4 regions of the Sphingobium sp. PAMC28499 genome follow, and region 2 is predicted to be linked to each of the others. Evidence: riboswitches for the same ligand, from Rfam matches in the RefSeq annotation. Region 2 holds a riboswitch; each other region holds the start of a gene.
The links. A riboswitch is a leader RNA that binds a small molecule or an ion and turns the genes downstream of it on or off. The one in region 2 is predicted to bind cobalamin.

Region 1 (3,260 bases), 1.0 Mb from region 2:
GCGCAGCGCCATCGCGCGGGGCGTCGCCGATCGCATAGTCGGCCTCGCCCAATTGGCGCAGGATCGCGGCGGCGCTGGCCGGCGTGTCGAGGCCGACGCCATTGCCGATCCGCCCGTCGCGATTGGGATAATTGGCCAGCACTAGCGCGACCCGGCGCTCCGCCGGCGCAGTGCGGCGCAGCGCCGCCCAGTTGCACGCCAGATCGGCGACGAAGGCGACCCGGTCGGGTGCCACGCGCGGCACGACGATGCCGCACTGGGTGCGTTCATCGAACCGCTCGGCCGCCTTGAAGGCTACGGCGCGGGTGAAGAGGCGCCCGTCCACTTCGGGCAGGGCGACATTCATCGCCAGGTCGCGCGGACCAAGACCACGGGCGGACCCGCGCCAGCTGCCTTCCTCGACCCCGGCAAAGGCGGTCTGCAGGATCGGGCAGTCGGCCTGTTCCAAGATGCCCGGCACGCGCGGTTCGGACGACGACGAGGCGGCAAAGCTGGTCGCATTGACGATGATGTCGGGCGCGATGTCGGCCAGCAGCCCGCCGAGCCAGTCGCGCACGAACGGCTCGCGTAGCGCGCGGACATGCACGGCGGCGACATTGAAGCCGCGCGCGCCAAGCGCCGCGACCATCGCCTCGACCGCGCTCAGCGTGCCGGCCACCACCAGCGCGCGATAGAAGATCAGCAGCGCCACCGGCCGCCCCTCGACCCAGGTTGCGCGCAATTCGGCCACGCCCGGCCGGTCATGGCCAGGCAGATAGAGGCCCGCGTCGGCAATCGGCAGCGGATGGTCGGGTTCGCCGACATCCGCGCCGGTCAGCCGAGCGGCGCAGCGCAGGAAGGAGAGCGCATTGGCGGTGCCGCCCTGACGCAGATAGTCACGCAACTGTTCGCGCATCGCCGCGGGCACGGTGGAGGCCAGATCCAGCGCCGGGTCGCCCTCCCGCCCGTCGGCGATCGCGGCGAAGGCGATGCCCCGCTCGCGCGCGAACTGCGCAATCTCGTCCACGCCATAAGGCCAGTAGCTCTTGCCGCCGAGCAGGATGACGCAGACGAAGCGCGCCTTGGCGATCACCTTCTCGACATAGAGATCGACCGAATAGGGATGTTTGAGCTGCAGCAGATTGGCCAGCCGCACGCTCGGCGCGTCATCGGGCAGGCGCGCGGCAGCGGCGGCGAAACAGGCCAGATCGCTGTCCGCCACGGTCAGGATGACGATGTCGCCGGGCGGCTGATCGAGGTCGATCGCCTCCTCGCCGTCGCTGATCGTTCCCGGCGTGGCGGACAGGAGATGCATCAGCCGAGCACGGCCTGGATGTCGGCCTCGATCGCGGCGCGGTCCAGCCCCTTCTGGCCGATCACCACCAGCTGGGTCCGGCGCGCCTCCCCCGCCTGCCAGGGGCGGTCGAAGAAATGCTGGATGCGCGGGCCGACCGCCTGCACCACCAGACGCATCGGCTTGCCGGCAACCGCGACCATGCCCTTGACGCGCAGCACGTCATGGGCGGCGATCAGCGCGGATAGCGCCTGCACCAACGTGTCGGGATCGGCCACCGCATCGCCGCTGACGACGAAGCTGTCGAAATCATCATGGTCATGATCCTCGCCCTCCGCCTCATGGTGCGAGGGGCGGGCGTCGAGATCATCCTCGGCCGCTGCGACGATGCCCAGCAGCGCGCCGATATCGACCGCACCATGGGCGGCGCGGACGATCTTCACGCCGGGCCGCGTCTCGGCATCGACCTGCGCCTCGACAGCGGCCAGCGTGTCGGCATCGACCAGGTCGCTCTTGTTCAGCACCACCATGTCGGCGCAGGCGAGCTGATCCTCGAACAATTCCTCCAGCGGGCTGTCATGGTCCAGATTGGGGTCGGCGGCGCGCGCCGCGGCGAGCGCCGCCTCGTCGGTGGCGAAGCGACCGGCGGCGACCGCATCGGCGTCGATCAGCGCGACGACGCCGTCCACCGTGGCGCGGGTGCGGATGTCGGGCCACTGGAACGCCTTGACCAGCGGCTTGGGCAGGGCCAGCCCCGAGGTTTCGATGATGATATGGTCGGGCGGGCTCGGCCGGTCGAGCAGGGCGGTCATGGTCGGCAGGAAATCGTCGGCCACGGTGCAGCAGATGCAACCATTGGCCAGTTCGACAATATCCTCTTCAGGACAGGCGGCGTCGTTGCAGCCCTTCACCAGTTCGCCGTCGACGCCGACATCGCCAAATTCATTGATGATGAGGGCGAGGCGGCGCCCCTTCGCATTTTCCAGCAGATGGCGGATCAGCGTGGTCTTGCCCGCGCCCAGAAAGCCGGTGATGACGGTGGTCGGAATCTTGGCAGATGCAGTGTTGGCCATGACAAATACTCGCGCGCCGGAGCAACCGGGGCGGGAGCGAACCGGGCGCGCACGCACGGCCGGCCGGCATCGCGGACGGGCGCTTGTTCGCCCGCAGATGCGTGACCGCGCGGCTCCAGCCGCCAACCTGTCGCTCAGACGGAACACCGTGCCCCGGCCATCCCCTGGACCAAAGCAAGAGCGACCTAAACGCTGGCAGGTCTCCTGGCTTGCGGGTCATAGCGGGAGGAACGGCCTTCCCAGGCCTCGCAGGATTTAGCGTCCGGCCCAGTGGCTGCTGATCCCGCATCGGGGACAGCTTTGTTCATCACGCTCGCCGCTCACAGTTGCAGGGACAGCTGCGGACTTGGATGCCATGGCATCCGCACCGCCTTCCCATTTTAAGCCCCCGTGGGGGCACCGGCGCGATCATGTCGGGACGATGCGAAGCGCCGTCCCTGGGCCGGTTCCTAGTCGCTTTGGGCAGCGGTGACAATCCAGCCATCGGCGATGGCGAGCGGCCAGAGCGCGATGCGCTGACCGACACAGGGGCCGCCGACACAGACACCATCGTCGCGGCGGAAAATGGCGCCGTGCCAGCTGCATCTGATATGGCTACCATCGGGGGTCAGATAATCGTCCAACTGCTGCGCCAGCGGCAGGCCGGCATGGGGGCATTGGTCGACAAAGCCGGCGACCTGATCGCCATCCCGCACGGCAAATCCATGAAAGCGGCCGGCGCGCATCTGCAGCACGAAATTGCGCGCCTTGCCGTCGGCAATCTCGTCGATCGGGCAGAGGCGCACGCCGGCCGGCGTCGCGAACAGGTGCTTGTCAGTGTCACTCATGCATCGGCGTCGGGCTGGCGATCGGGGTGCGCGGCGGCAAAGGCGGGGAGCGCGCATGCCGCCGCGTCCACGGCGCACAGCCGCGGA
Region 2 (3,260 bases):
TGCACCGAACTGCCCTGATTTCGGACGCGCGACCAGGTGTAGCTGGCCGACAGGCCCCAGCCGCCGGTCAGGTCGGCGTTCAGCTCCAGCTCGGCACCCCTGGCCCGCACCTTGTCGCGAACGTTGATATAGGTGCCGTCGGGAAAGGCGGGATCGTCATAGGTCGTGTCGATCAGGTCGATGATGCGCCGGTTGAAATAGGTCGCCTTCCAGCGGATCGCGCCGCCGGCCAGCGCGCCGCCGAGCGCGGCGTTGAGGTTCAGGCTTTCCTCCGGCTTCAGGTTCGGGTTGCCAACCTCGCAACAGGGATCATTGCCATAAAGCTGCGAGGCGTCGGGCAGCACGAACGAGGTGCCGCCATTGGCCTCCACGAACAGCGCGTCGCTGACATCATAACGGCCCGAGACGTTCCAGATCGTCTTTTCCGATCCCTTCGCCTTGTTGTAGCGCAGGCCCGCGGCGATCCGTCCCTTGCTCGACAATTCGTCATTGGTGCGCAGCTGGAAGATGCCGGCATGGACCTGTTCATCGGTCGGCGCGATCAGCAGGACGTCGTCGCGGCCATTGAAGCTCTGGAAATCATAGCCGATCAGCGTGTCGATGCCGCGCAGCATGTTGAGCTGCACCACCGCGCTGCCGCCATAATCCTGATAGCCCCAGAAGGTGCCGGCCGGGTAGATGACCTGCGGCGGCCCGGCGGGCACGGGGTTGCGGATCTGGACATAGGCAGTCTTCCAGTCGTGGAAATAGCCCTTGAGGAAGAATTGCACGCCATCCTCGCCGGTATAGTCGAGGCGCAGGCTGGCCACTTCCTCATTCCGGTCGTTGCGGCTCTGTTTGGTCCGGGTCGCGCTGATATTGTCGAGATCGGCCTTGGTATGCTGGTAGAGCGCGTTGAGGCGCAGGTCCGGCGCGATATCATATTGATATTTGATGCCCGCCGACCAGAGATCATAGCCGCGGGCGCGATCGGTGGCGCTGGGCTGCATCACGTCATAGGGGCGGTAGCCGTCCGACTGGCTGCGATTGGCCCAGACCACGAAGCGATGCTGGCCGATCGCGCCGCGCACATAGCCATCCAGGCTGGTGCCGGCGAAGCTGTCGAGGCTGGCATTGATCTGGCCGCCCAGATCGTCGCTGAAATCGCGGGTAACGACATTGATGACGCCGGCCGCCGCCTGGGTGCCGTAGAACAGGCTTTCGCCGCCTTTCAGCACCTCGATCCGCTCGATCATGCTGGCGGCCATGGTGTCGTTGGGCGAGGTGCCGCCATAGAGGCGATTGTTGAGGCGGATGCCGTCCATCGTCCACAGCACATCCTTGGTGCGCGATCCCTGCAACGCGATGTCGACATAGCTGAACGGTCCGGACTGCGAGCGGATGAACAGGCCCGGCACCGCTTCGAGCGCGCGGGCGGTGTCGATCGCGGCGGCATCGCGGATCTGCGTGTCGGTGACGATCTCGATCGCATGGCCATAGCGCGACAGCTGCTGCGGCAGCGTCTCTTCCAGGCTGGTGCCGGTGACGACGATGCTGTCGCCCTCCCCTTCATCGGCGAAAGCCGGCGACGCGATAGCAAGCGAAAGGGCCAGGGCGGCCCGCGAAACAGTGATAGACTTCATATATTCCCCCATCCGGCGCCGCGTTCGACGGGCGGGGGCAACCTTCACGAGCGGCACGCGCGCGAACGTCCGACACACGCGCCGGCCGGGCGCCCAAGGGCAACCGACGCGCGTCGTCGCAGCGGCCCCAGCCGCTCGTTCGTCGCTCAGACGGAAGTTACCGTGCCGCGGCCATCCCCTGGACCAAGGCAAGAGCGACCAGACGCCGGCAGGTCTCCTGGCTCACGGGTCATCGCTTGATGCACGGCCTTCCCAGGCCTCGCAGGATTTAGCGTCCGGCCCAGTGGCTGGCGGATCGGTCATTCTGCCGTCCGCACATATGCATCGCGCTCACCGCTTACAGTTGCAGGGACAGCCTCGGCTTGGGATGGCGAACCATCCGTACCGTGTTCCCTATTAAGCCCCTTTCGGGACACCGGCGCGATCATGATCCCAGGCCCTACGGCGCGGGATCGGCGGGATCGATAATCGAATATCAGGCGGGCTGCAAGCCGGTCTCAAAACCAGGCGCGCAGGCCGATCACCAGGCTGGTGGCGGATGGCTTATCGCCGGCGGCACGGGCATGGTCGGCCGTGTCGCCCAGCTTGCGCTCCCAATTGATGCCGACATAGGGCGCGAATTCGCGGGCGATCTCGTAGCGCAGCCGCAGCCCCAGCTCGATATCGGACGGGCCGGCGCCGATTCCCAATTCGGGCACGTCCTGGGCCGCCAGGTTGAACTCGGCGGCGGGCTGCAGGATCAGCCGCTGGGTGATGCGCTGGTCATAGCTCGCCTCCAACCGCAAATGGGCGTCGCCCCTGGTCGACAGGAAGGCTTCGGCCCCGACCTCGAACCAGTAAGGCGCCAGGCCGTCGATGCCGATCACCGCATAGCTGCGGTCCGGCCCTTCGCCGAAATCCTGCCGCACGCCCGCCTGCAGGTTGAACCAGGGGTCGATCGCCCGGCTGTAGAGCGCCTGAACCTCGGCCCGTTCGAGCGATCCGCCGAACCTCCCTTCACCCTCGCTCTTGACCGCGAAGCGGTTGATGTCGCCGCCGATCCAGCCCTCGCCTTCCCAGGCATAGCCATCAGCGCCCTTGCCGGCGAGATATTCCAGCCGATCGAGCATCCATTGCGAATAGGTCATGCCGCCCCCTTCCGCGATCATCGCCGCGCGGGCGCGGGCCATGGCGGCGGGGTCATAGAGCGCGTCGGCGGCATGATCGGTCGGCACCGGCGGCGGCGTGCCTTGCGGGATGGCGGCGTCGGCAGCCGGCGCCATTGGATTCTGGGCATGCCCCATTGCCCCATGATCCATTTGGCTGTGATCGACAGTCTGGGCCTGCACCGGCACGGCGGCGGCGAGCAGCAGGAGCGCGAGCAGCCTCATGCCGCGTCCTCCCCATGGCGGACCGTCACCACCCGCATCATCCCGGCATGCATGTGCATCAGCATATGGCAGTGGAACGCCCAGTCGCCCAGCGCATCGGCGGTGAGGTCGAAGCTGACCTTGCCGCCCGGCAGCACATTCACCGTATGCTTGCGCGGATTATGCGTCGCCTCGCCGGTCACCAGTTCGAAGAAATGACCATGCAGATGGATGGGGTGCGGCATCATCGTGTCGTTGATGAGCGTCACGCGCACCCGTTCCCTATGGC
Region 3 (3,260 bases), 2.3 Mb from region 2:
CTCTTGTTGTCGCATCGTTTCAAGCGGAAAACCGGTTCCCACTTTTCCGCACGACGCTCCTAAAAGCGCGGCAGCGGCCATAAGGTTGCGTGGTTTCGCGATCAGCCGCCGCTGAGGCCGAACACCATCGACCGGTCGGCATCGGGGATCAGACCCTCCATCACCCGCCAGAAACCGGTGACGGAACCCTGTCCGGCCTGGGCATAGGCGGCCGCCATCTTCTCGCGCAGCGCGCGGAAAAGCTCGGCCTCCAGTGCGCGGCCGGCGGCGCTGAGGCGCAGCAGTTTCTGCCGCCGGTCGCTGCTGCCGGGCCGGGTCTCGATATAGCCGCGCTCGATCAGGTCATTGAGCACCCGGCCGAGCGATTGCTTGGTGATCGCCAGCAGGCGCAACAGATCCTTCACCGTCAGGTCAGGCTGGCGCGAGATGAAATAAAGGGCGCGGTGATGGGCGCGGCCCAGGCCCTGCGCCGCCAGCCCCTCGTCGATCGAGCGGGTGAGCGCGGAATAGCCGAAATAGAGCATCTCGATGCCGCGCCGGATTTCGTCCTCGCGCAGGAACAGCGGCGAGGCCGGTGCGATCTGGCTGGGCGAGGGGGTTTGGACGGACATCGGTGCGGGTTTCCGGCTGGAGGGGAGGGGGCGTGGCGTTGATCCCTAAGATGGGTTGGGCGGGAAGGAAAGGGAAAGGCGAAGTCCATCGTCAGGAGGGCTTTTCTTTCGTGCATCAGCCGCTATATGGCGGTCCCGCGCTGACTTGGATCGGCGCATTGCTGGGGCGTCGCCAAGCGGTAAGGCAGCGGCTTTTGATGCCGCCATGCGCAGGTTCGAATCCTGCCGCCCCAGCCATAATTTTCGGTATCCGACGCCGCGTCGCTTTCCTTGCTTCCGGTTTCCGTTTCGGCATCTTCCGTCGGTATGCCTTGGGCGTCGAGCCGGCAGCGGGACTGCCGATACCCATTCCATGTCTTGGCGAAGCCCGATGTTTCGATTAGGGCATCATCGATGCGCCGGTTCATACTGGCGCATTGCATAACTGACGCCGGTGTTCCGCAAGGAACTTAATCGGGAATGCGGTGCGGGGGCCTGGCCCCTTATTCCGTGGCTGTCCCTGCAACTGTAAGCGGATAGCGCGATGCACGAGCCCATGAGGGCAGCCACTGGACAGAGCGTCCGGGAAGGCGTGCATCCCGCAACGACCCGCGAGCCAGGAGACCTGCCGGCGTTTCGGTCGCTCTTGTCCTGACCCAGGGATTGGTCATGGCACGGTCTCTCTTCCGTCTGGGCGGCGAAGCGTGTGGCTGGGGCTGCACGGCCGCGTGGTGTCGGGCGCCTGTCGCGCCTGCCTGCCGCCTCGCGCCGACCGGCGATGCCGGCAAGCCCCGCCTGGTTGCGTCCCGGCGCGCGGAGGATGTGCCTGTGAGCCAGACCGGCGCGGGCAGGGATAGGGCGACCGCGAACCATGCGGTAGCCCACGGGCCGGCCGTTCGGGGCTGGTGTCCCGACGCCTGGCGCCCGATGGCGGCGGGCGACGGGCTGATCGTGCGCGTGAAGCCGCGCCTCGGCCGTCTTTCGGCCGACGACCTGGCGGCGCTGGGCGAAGCGGCGATCGCCCATGGCAACGGCCTGATCGACATGACCCGGCGCGCTAACCTCCAGATCCGCGGCGTGCGCGACGATAGTTGGCGCCCCTTGCTCGACCGGCTGCTCGACCTTGGCCTGGTCGACCACGATGCTCGGCGCGAGGGCGCGCGCATGATGATGGTCGCGCCAGACTGGCGGGCGGGCGACGACAGCCATCGCATCGCCAGCCAGTTGCTTGATCGCCTGGACGAATTGCCGGACTTGCCGGGCAAGATGGGCTTCGTGATCGATGCCGGCGCCGCGCCGCTCCTGCCCGGCGAAGCGGGGGATTTTCGCATCGAACGGGCGCGCGATGGCGGCCTGATCTTACGTGCGGAGGGGCGGGCACAAGGCGTGCCGGTGGATAGCGGCGGCGAAGTGGATGCGCTGCTCGCACTCGCCCGATGGTTCGTGGAGAGCGATGGCGCGCGCGCGGGGCGCATGGCCCGGCATGATGCGCCCCTGCCGGATTGGGCAACGGGCAGGGCAGAGGCCGCGTCGCCGCGCCCGCGACTGGTCCCCGGCGCATGGGATGGCGGCATGGCCTATGGTCTTCCCTTCGGCCGGATCGACGCGCGGCATCTTCTCGACGCGCCGGCCATGCGGCTAACCCCATGGCGCATGCTGCTGGCCGAAGGACAACTGCCAGGCCTGTGCGCCGACGCGGCCGACCCGCTGATCCATGTGGAGGCCTGCCCCGGCGCGCCTGCCTGCCCGCAGGCGAGCGTGGCGACCCGCGACCTCGCCCGCCAACTGGCACCCCATGTGGCGGGCCGCCTTCATGTCTCCGGCTGCGCCAAGGGCTGCGCCAGTTCGATTCCGGCCGACATCGTGCTGACGGGGCGGGACGGGCGCTACGACCTGGCCTTCCATGCCTGCGCAGGATCGGCGCCCGTCCGTCCTGACCTCACCGCCACCGACCTTCTTGCCCATTTCGGAGCCTGTTGATGCCCCATGATTATGAGAGGGACGGCGCGGCGATCTATCGCCAGTCCTTCGCCACCATCCGCGCCGAAGCCGACCTCGGGCGCTTTGCTGCCGAGGAGGAACCGGTCGCAGTGCGCATGATCCATGCCGCGGGCATGGTGGACCTTGCGGGCCATATCCGCTTTTCGCCGGGCTTTGCAGCGGCGGCGCGGCAGGCCCTGATCGCAGGGGCGCCGGTGCTGTGCGATGCGCGCATGGTGTCGGAAGGGGTCACGCGCGCGCGCCTGCCCGCCGACAATGCCGTGCTCTGCACCCTGCACGACACCGCCGTGCCGGACATGGCGCGGGCGATGGGCAATACCCGATCCGCCGCCGCGCTGGAATTGTGGCGGCCGCATCTTGCCGGGGCACTGGTTGCCATCGGCAATGCGCCCACGGCGCTGTTCCACCTGCTCGACATGCTGGAAGATCCGGCCTGTCCGCGTCCCGCAGCGATCATCGGCTGCCCGGTCGGCTTCGTCGGCGCGGCGGAATCCAAGGCCGCTTTATGGGCGGCGCAGCCCGTGCCCTGCTGCGTCGTCGACGGGCGGTTGGGCGGCAGCGCGATTACGGTCGCGGCGATCAATGCGCTGGCGAGCCGCGCGGAATGAGCGGCACCGTCTATGGCGTGGGCCTCGGCCCCGGCGCGCAGGACTTGCTGAGCGTGCGCGC
Region 4 (3,260 bases), 1.2 Mb from region 2:
CATAGCTGGCGCGCAGCACCGTCCCGGTCGGCAGCGCCCAGACGCCACCGGCGGAAAAGAGGGTGCGGCCGCCATAGCGGTTATGATCGTCATAGCGCAGCCCGCCGGTCAGGGTCAGGCCCGTAATCGGCTGGGCATTGAGCTGGCCATAGACGCTGGTGATCTCCGCCTTGCCGCGGGCCGGGTCGGGAATCGGCACCGAAAGCGACGCCGAAGGCGACACGCTGCGGAAGCGGCTATTCTCATTCTCCACCCCGAACAGCGCGGTCCAGCCATCGGCGATCGCGAAGCTGCCCTGATATTCCAGCCGCTGGTTGCGCCCCGCCGCGTCGAAGGTCTGCTTGCGCGGGTTGCGCGGGTCGTAATTGTCGCGATCGGTGTCGGTATAACCATAGCCGAAGCGGTTGCGGAAGCGGCCGTCGAGCAGTGCGACGTTAAGGCCGGCATAGCCGACAAATTCACGATTGGTGCCATAGGCCGGGCTGTCCGCGCTGGTCGCGTCGAAATCGACCCGGCCATCGGAATAATAGCCGCGCAGGTCCGCGCTGATCCCGTCCGCCAGCGCAACCTCGACCCGGCCGGTGACGCTGCGGTTGGTATAGCCGTCCTTTTCCTTGCCACCAAAGGCCGGGCTGATCGCCGAAATACCCTCGGTGGTGAAACTCTGGCCGCCGATCCGCCAGCTGACCGGGCCAGTCTTGCCGCCCAGCGCCGCGCGGGCACTGACCGTGTCACGCGACCCCGCCTCGATATCGAAGCTCCCCTCCAGCGCCTTTTCGGGCATGGCGGTGACGACATTGACGACGCCGCCGATCGCCTGGCTGCCCCACAGGGTCGACTGGGGACCGCGCAGCACTTCGATCCGCGAGGCATCGCCGACCAGCAGATTGGCGAAATTATAGCCGCCGCCGGCCGAGGATGGATCGTTGAGCTTCACGCCGTCGATCATCACCACGGTCTGGTCGGATTCCGCGCCGCGGATGCGCAGCGACGTCGCCGTGCCATAGCCGCCATTGCGCGAGATGCTGACGCCCGGCGTGCGCAGCAGCAATTCGGTGACGCCCAGATCCTGCGCCCGGTCGATCGCTGCCTTGTCGAGCACGGTGACGGAGGCCGGCACCTGATCCACCGGCGTGGCGAGGCGGGTCGCCGTGACGAAGATAGAGGATGCCCCGGCATCGGCGGCGGCATCGGGCGGTGGCGCCTGCTGCGCCTCTTCGGCGAAAGCGGTGGTGGAGAGAAGGAAAGAACAGAAAGTCAGATATTTGAACACATAAGCCCCCGGACGAGGGACCGCATCCCAGGGACGATATCGGTGCCCGGCCGGGCGCGACATGGTCCCCGCAATTTGCGGTCCACCTGTCGCCACGCGGGTTCACCCCCGTCCGCTCGGCACACCCTGTCCGCGCGAAGGACGACCGCGACCGGCAGGTCTCCTGGCTCGCGGGTCATCGCTGATTCATACCGCCTTCTCAGAACCTTGCGGTCCCAATGGCATGTGGCACAAAGGCTCGCCGCTCACAGTTGCAGGGGCAGCCGGGGTCTTGAACCCCATTCCCTTTTCATCCCCATTGCCGGGGAACCTGTCGCAGTCCGGGCGATAGGCGAGCCCGACTGGAGCGTCAATCTTCCTTGCCTGGCGGAGCGCGCCGGCTAAGGGAGGTGGCCATGCGGATATTTGCGCCCATCGGCCCCGGCAAGGGGATGATCGCCCTGATGATCGCCCTGGTCGGTGGCGCCACCTTATGGGCGGCCACCGCTCGCCAGCCTGCCAGTGCCAGCAAACGTCCGCAACGGATCGTGTCGCTCAACCTGTGCGCCGACCAGTTGCTGGTCGCGCTGGCCGATCGCGACCAGATTGCCGGCCTGACCCATAATGCCGGCGATCGGCAGATGTCGGCGGTGGCTGCCATAACGAAGGGCCTGCCCATCCTCGACGGATCGGCCGAACAGATTTTGGCGACCAATCCCGATCTGGTGATCGGCATGCCAGCGCGGCGCAATCCGGCGATCGCGATCCTCAAGGCCCAGCATTATCCCGCCGTCGACCTGAAAAGCGCGGACAGCTATGCCGATATCGTCGCGTCGATCCGCACGGTGGCGCAGGCGATCGGCCATGCCGACCGGGGCGAAGCGATGATAACGCGGATGGACCGGGAACTCGCCGCCCTGCCCCGCGCACCGAAGCCGAAGGTCGCAGCCTATTATCAGCGGCGCGGTTATATGACCGGCACCGGCACGCTGGTCGACGACCTGATGACGCGGGCAGGGCTGCGCAACCTGGCCGCCGACCTTGGCAAGCCGGCGATCGCGCAGGTCAGCCTGGAGGAGATGGTCGCCGCCCGGCCTGACTATCTGATCGTCGAGAGCGCCACCGACCGCATCACCGACCAGGGTACCGAAATGCTGCACCATCCCGTGCTGCGCGACATAGCGCGCATCAGCCTGCCCCAGGCCTGGACCGTGTGCGGCGGACCGGCCTATGTGCAGGCGGCCCGCGCCCTATCCCAGGCCGTCAGCGCCCGCTGAAGCTGGGCCGGCTCAGCCCTCGATGAAGTTGGCGGCGACTTCGGCCGGCACCCGCATCAGCCGGCCGCTTTCCTTGTCGATCATCGCCCAGGTGGATTTGGCCGACACCTTCACCTTGCCGTCCGGTCCGGTGAACTCGATCAGCCGGTCGAACCGCGCGCCGCGCGGTCCTTCCGGAATCCAGGTGCGGCCCGACACGACATCGCCCTCGGTCACGTTACCGCGATAATCAACCTCATGCCGGGTCACGACCCAGATATAGGCGTCGACATGGACGGGGTCGGCATCGGTCATCCAATGTTCGACCGACAATTGCTCCATCCACTGCACCCACACCGCATTGTTCACATGGCCCAGCACATCGATATGCTCGGGCCGCGCGATGAATTGCTTGGTGAAGCTCGACGCCATCAGCCTTCCACTCCCAGCTGCCACAGGATGAACGCAAATTCCTCGGCGGTCTCGTGCAGGCTCTCGAACCGGCCCGACTTGCCGCCATGCCCCGCGCCCATATTGGTCTTGAGCAGCAGGATATTGCTGTCCGTCTTGGTCGCGCGCAGCTTCGCCACCCATTTGGCCGGCTCCCAATAGGTGACGCGCGGGTCGTTGAGACCGGCGGTCACCATCAGCGGCGGATAATCCTGCGCGCGGACATGAGTGTAGGGATCATAGGACTGGATGGTCCGGAACGCGGCTTCATCCTCGATCGGATTGCCCCATTCGGGCCATTC

Region 1: another riboswitch for cobalamin. It lies ahead of cobW (cobalamin biosynthesis protein CobW); the one in region 2 lies ahead of E5554_RS22480 (TonB-dependent receptor).
Region 3: another riboswitch for cobalamin. It lies ahead of E5554_RS10695 (cobalamin biosynthesis protein CobG); the one in region 2 lies ahead of E5554_RS22480 (TonB-dependent receptor).
Region 4: another riboswitch for cobalamin. It lies ahead of E5554_RS05615 (TonB-dependent receptor); the one in region 2 lies ahead of E5554_RS22480 (TonB-dependent receptor).

Annotation. Positions count from the first base shown of each region.
Region 1 is NZ_CP039248.1:964,277-967,536, reverse strand. Features, by position in the region: gene cobN (cobaltochelatase subunit CobN) at 1-1,294, opposite strand, end outside; gene cobW (cobalamin biosynthesis protein CobW) at 1,294-2,346, opposite strand; cobalamin riboswitch at 2,523-2,765, opposite strand; gene E5554_RS04620 (Rieske (2Fe-2S) protein) at 2,796-3,173, opposite strand; gene maiA (maleylacetoacetate isomerase) at 3,170-3,260, opposite strand, start outside.
Region 2 is NZ_CP039248.1:4,800,503-4,803,762, forward strand. Features, by position in the region: gene E5554_RS22480 (TonB-dependent receptor) at 1-1,622, opposite strand, end outside; cobalamin riboswitch at 1,812-2,057, opposite strand; gene E5554_RS22485 (copper resistance protein B) at 2,120-2,992, opposite strand; gene E5554_RS22490 (copper resistance system multicopper oxidase) at 2,989-3,260, opposite strand, start outside.
Region 3 is NZ_CP039248.1:2,197,123-2,200,382, forward strand. Features, by position in the region: gene E5554_RS10685 (MarR family transcriptional regulator) at 102-611, opposite strand; tRNA gene E5554_RS10690 (tRNA-Gln) at 774-848, shown strand; cobalamin riboswitch at 1,026-1,238, shown strand; gene E5554_RS10695 (cobalamin biosynthesis protein CobG) at 1,518-2,570, shown strand; gene E5554_RS10700 (precorrin-8X methylmutase) at 2,570-3,199, shown strand; gene cobI (precorrin-2 C(20)-methyltransferase) at 3,196-3,260, shown strand, end outside.
Region 4 is NZ_CP039248.1:1,169,205-1,172,464, reverse strand. Features, by position in the region: gene E5554_RS05615 (TonB-dependent receptor) at 1-1,273, opposite strand, end outside; cobalamin riboswitch at 1,409-1,602, opposite strand; gene E5554_RS05610 (ABC transporter substrate-binding protein) at 1,669-2,529, shown strand; gene E5554_RS05605 (acyl-CoA thioesterase) at 2,542-2,940, opposite strand; gene E5554_RS05600 (S9 family peptidase) at 2,940-3,260, opposite strand, start outside.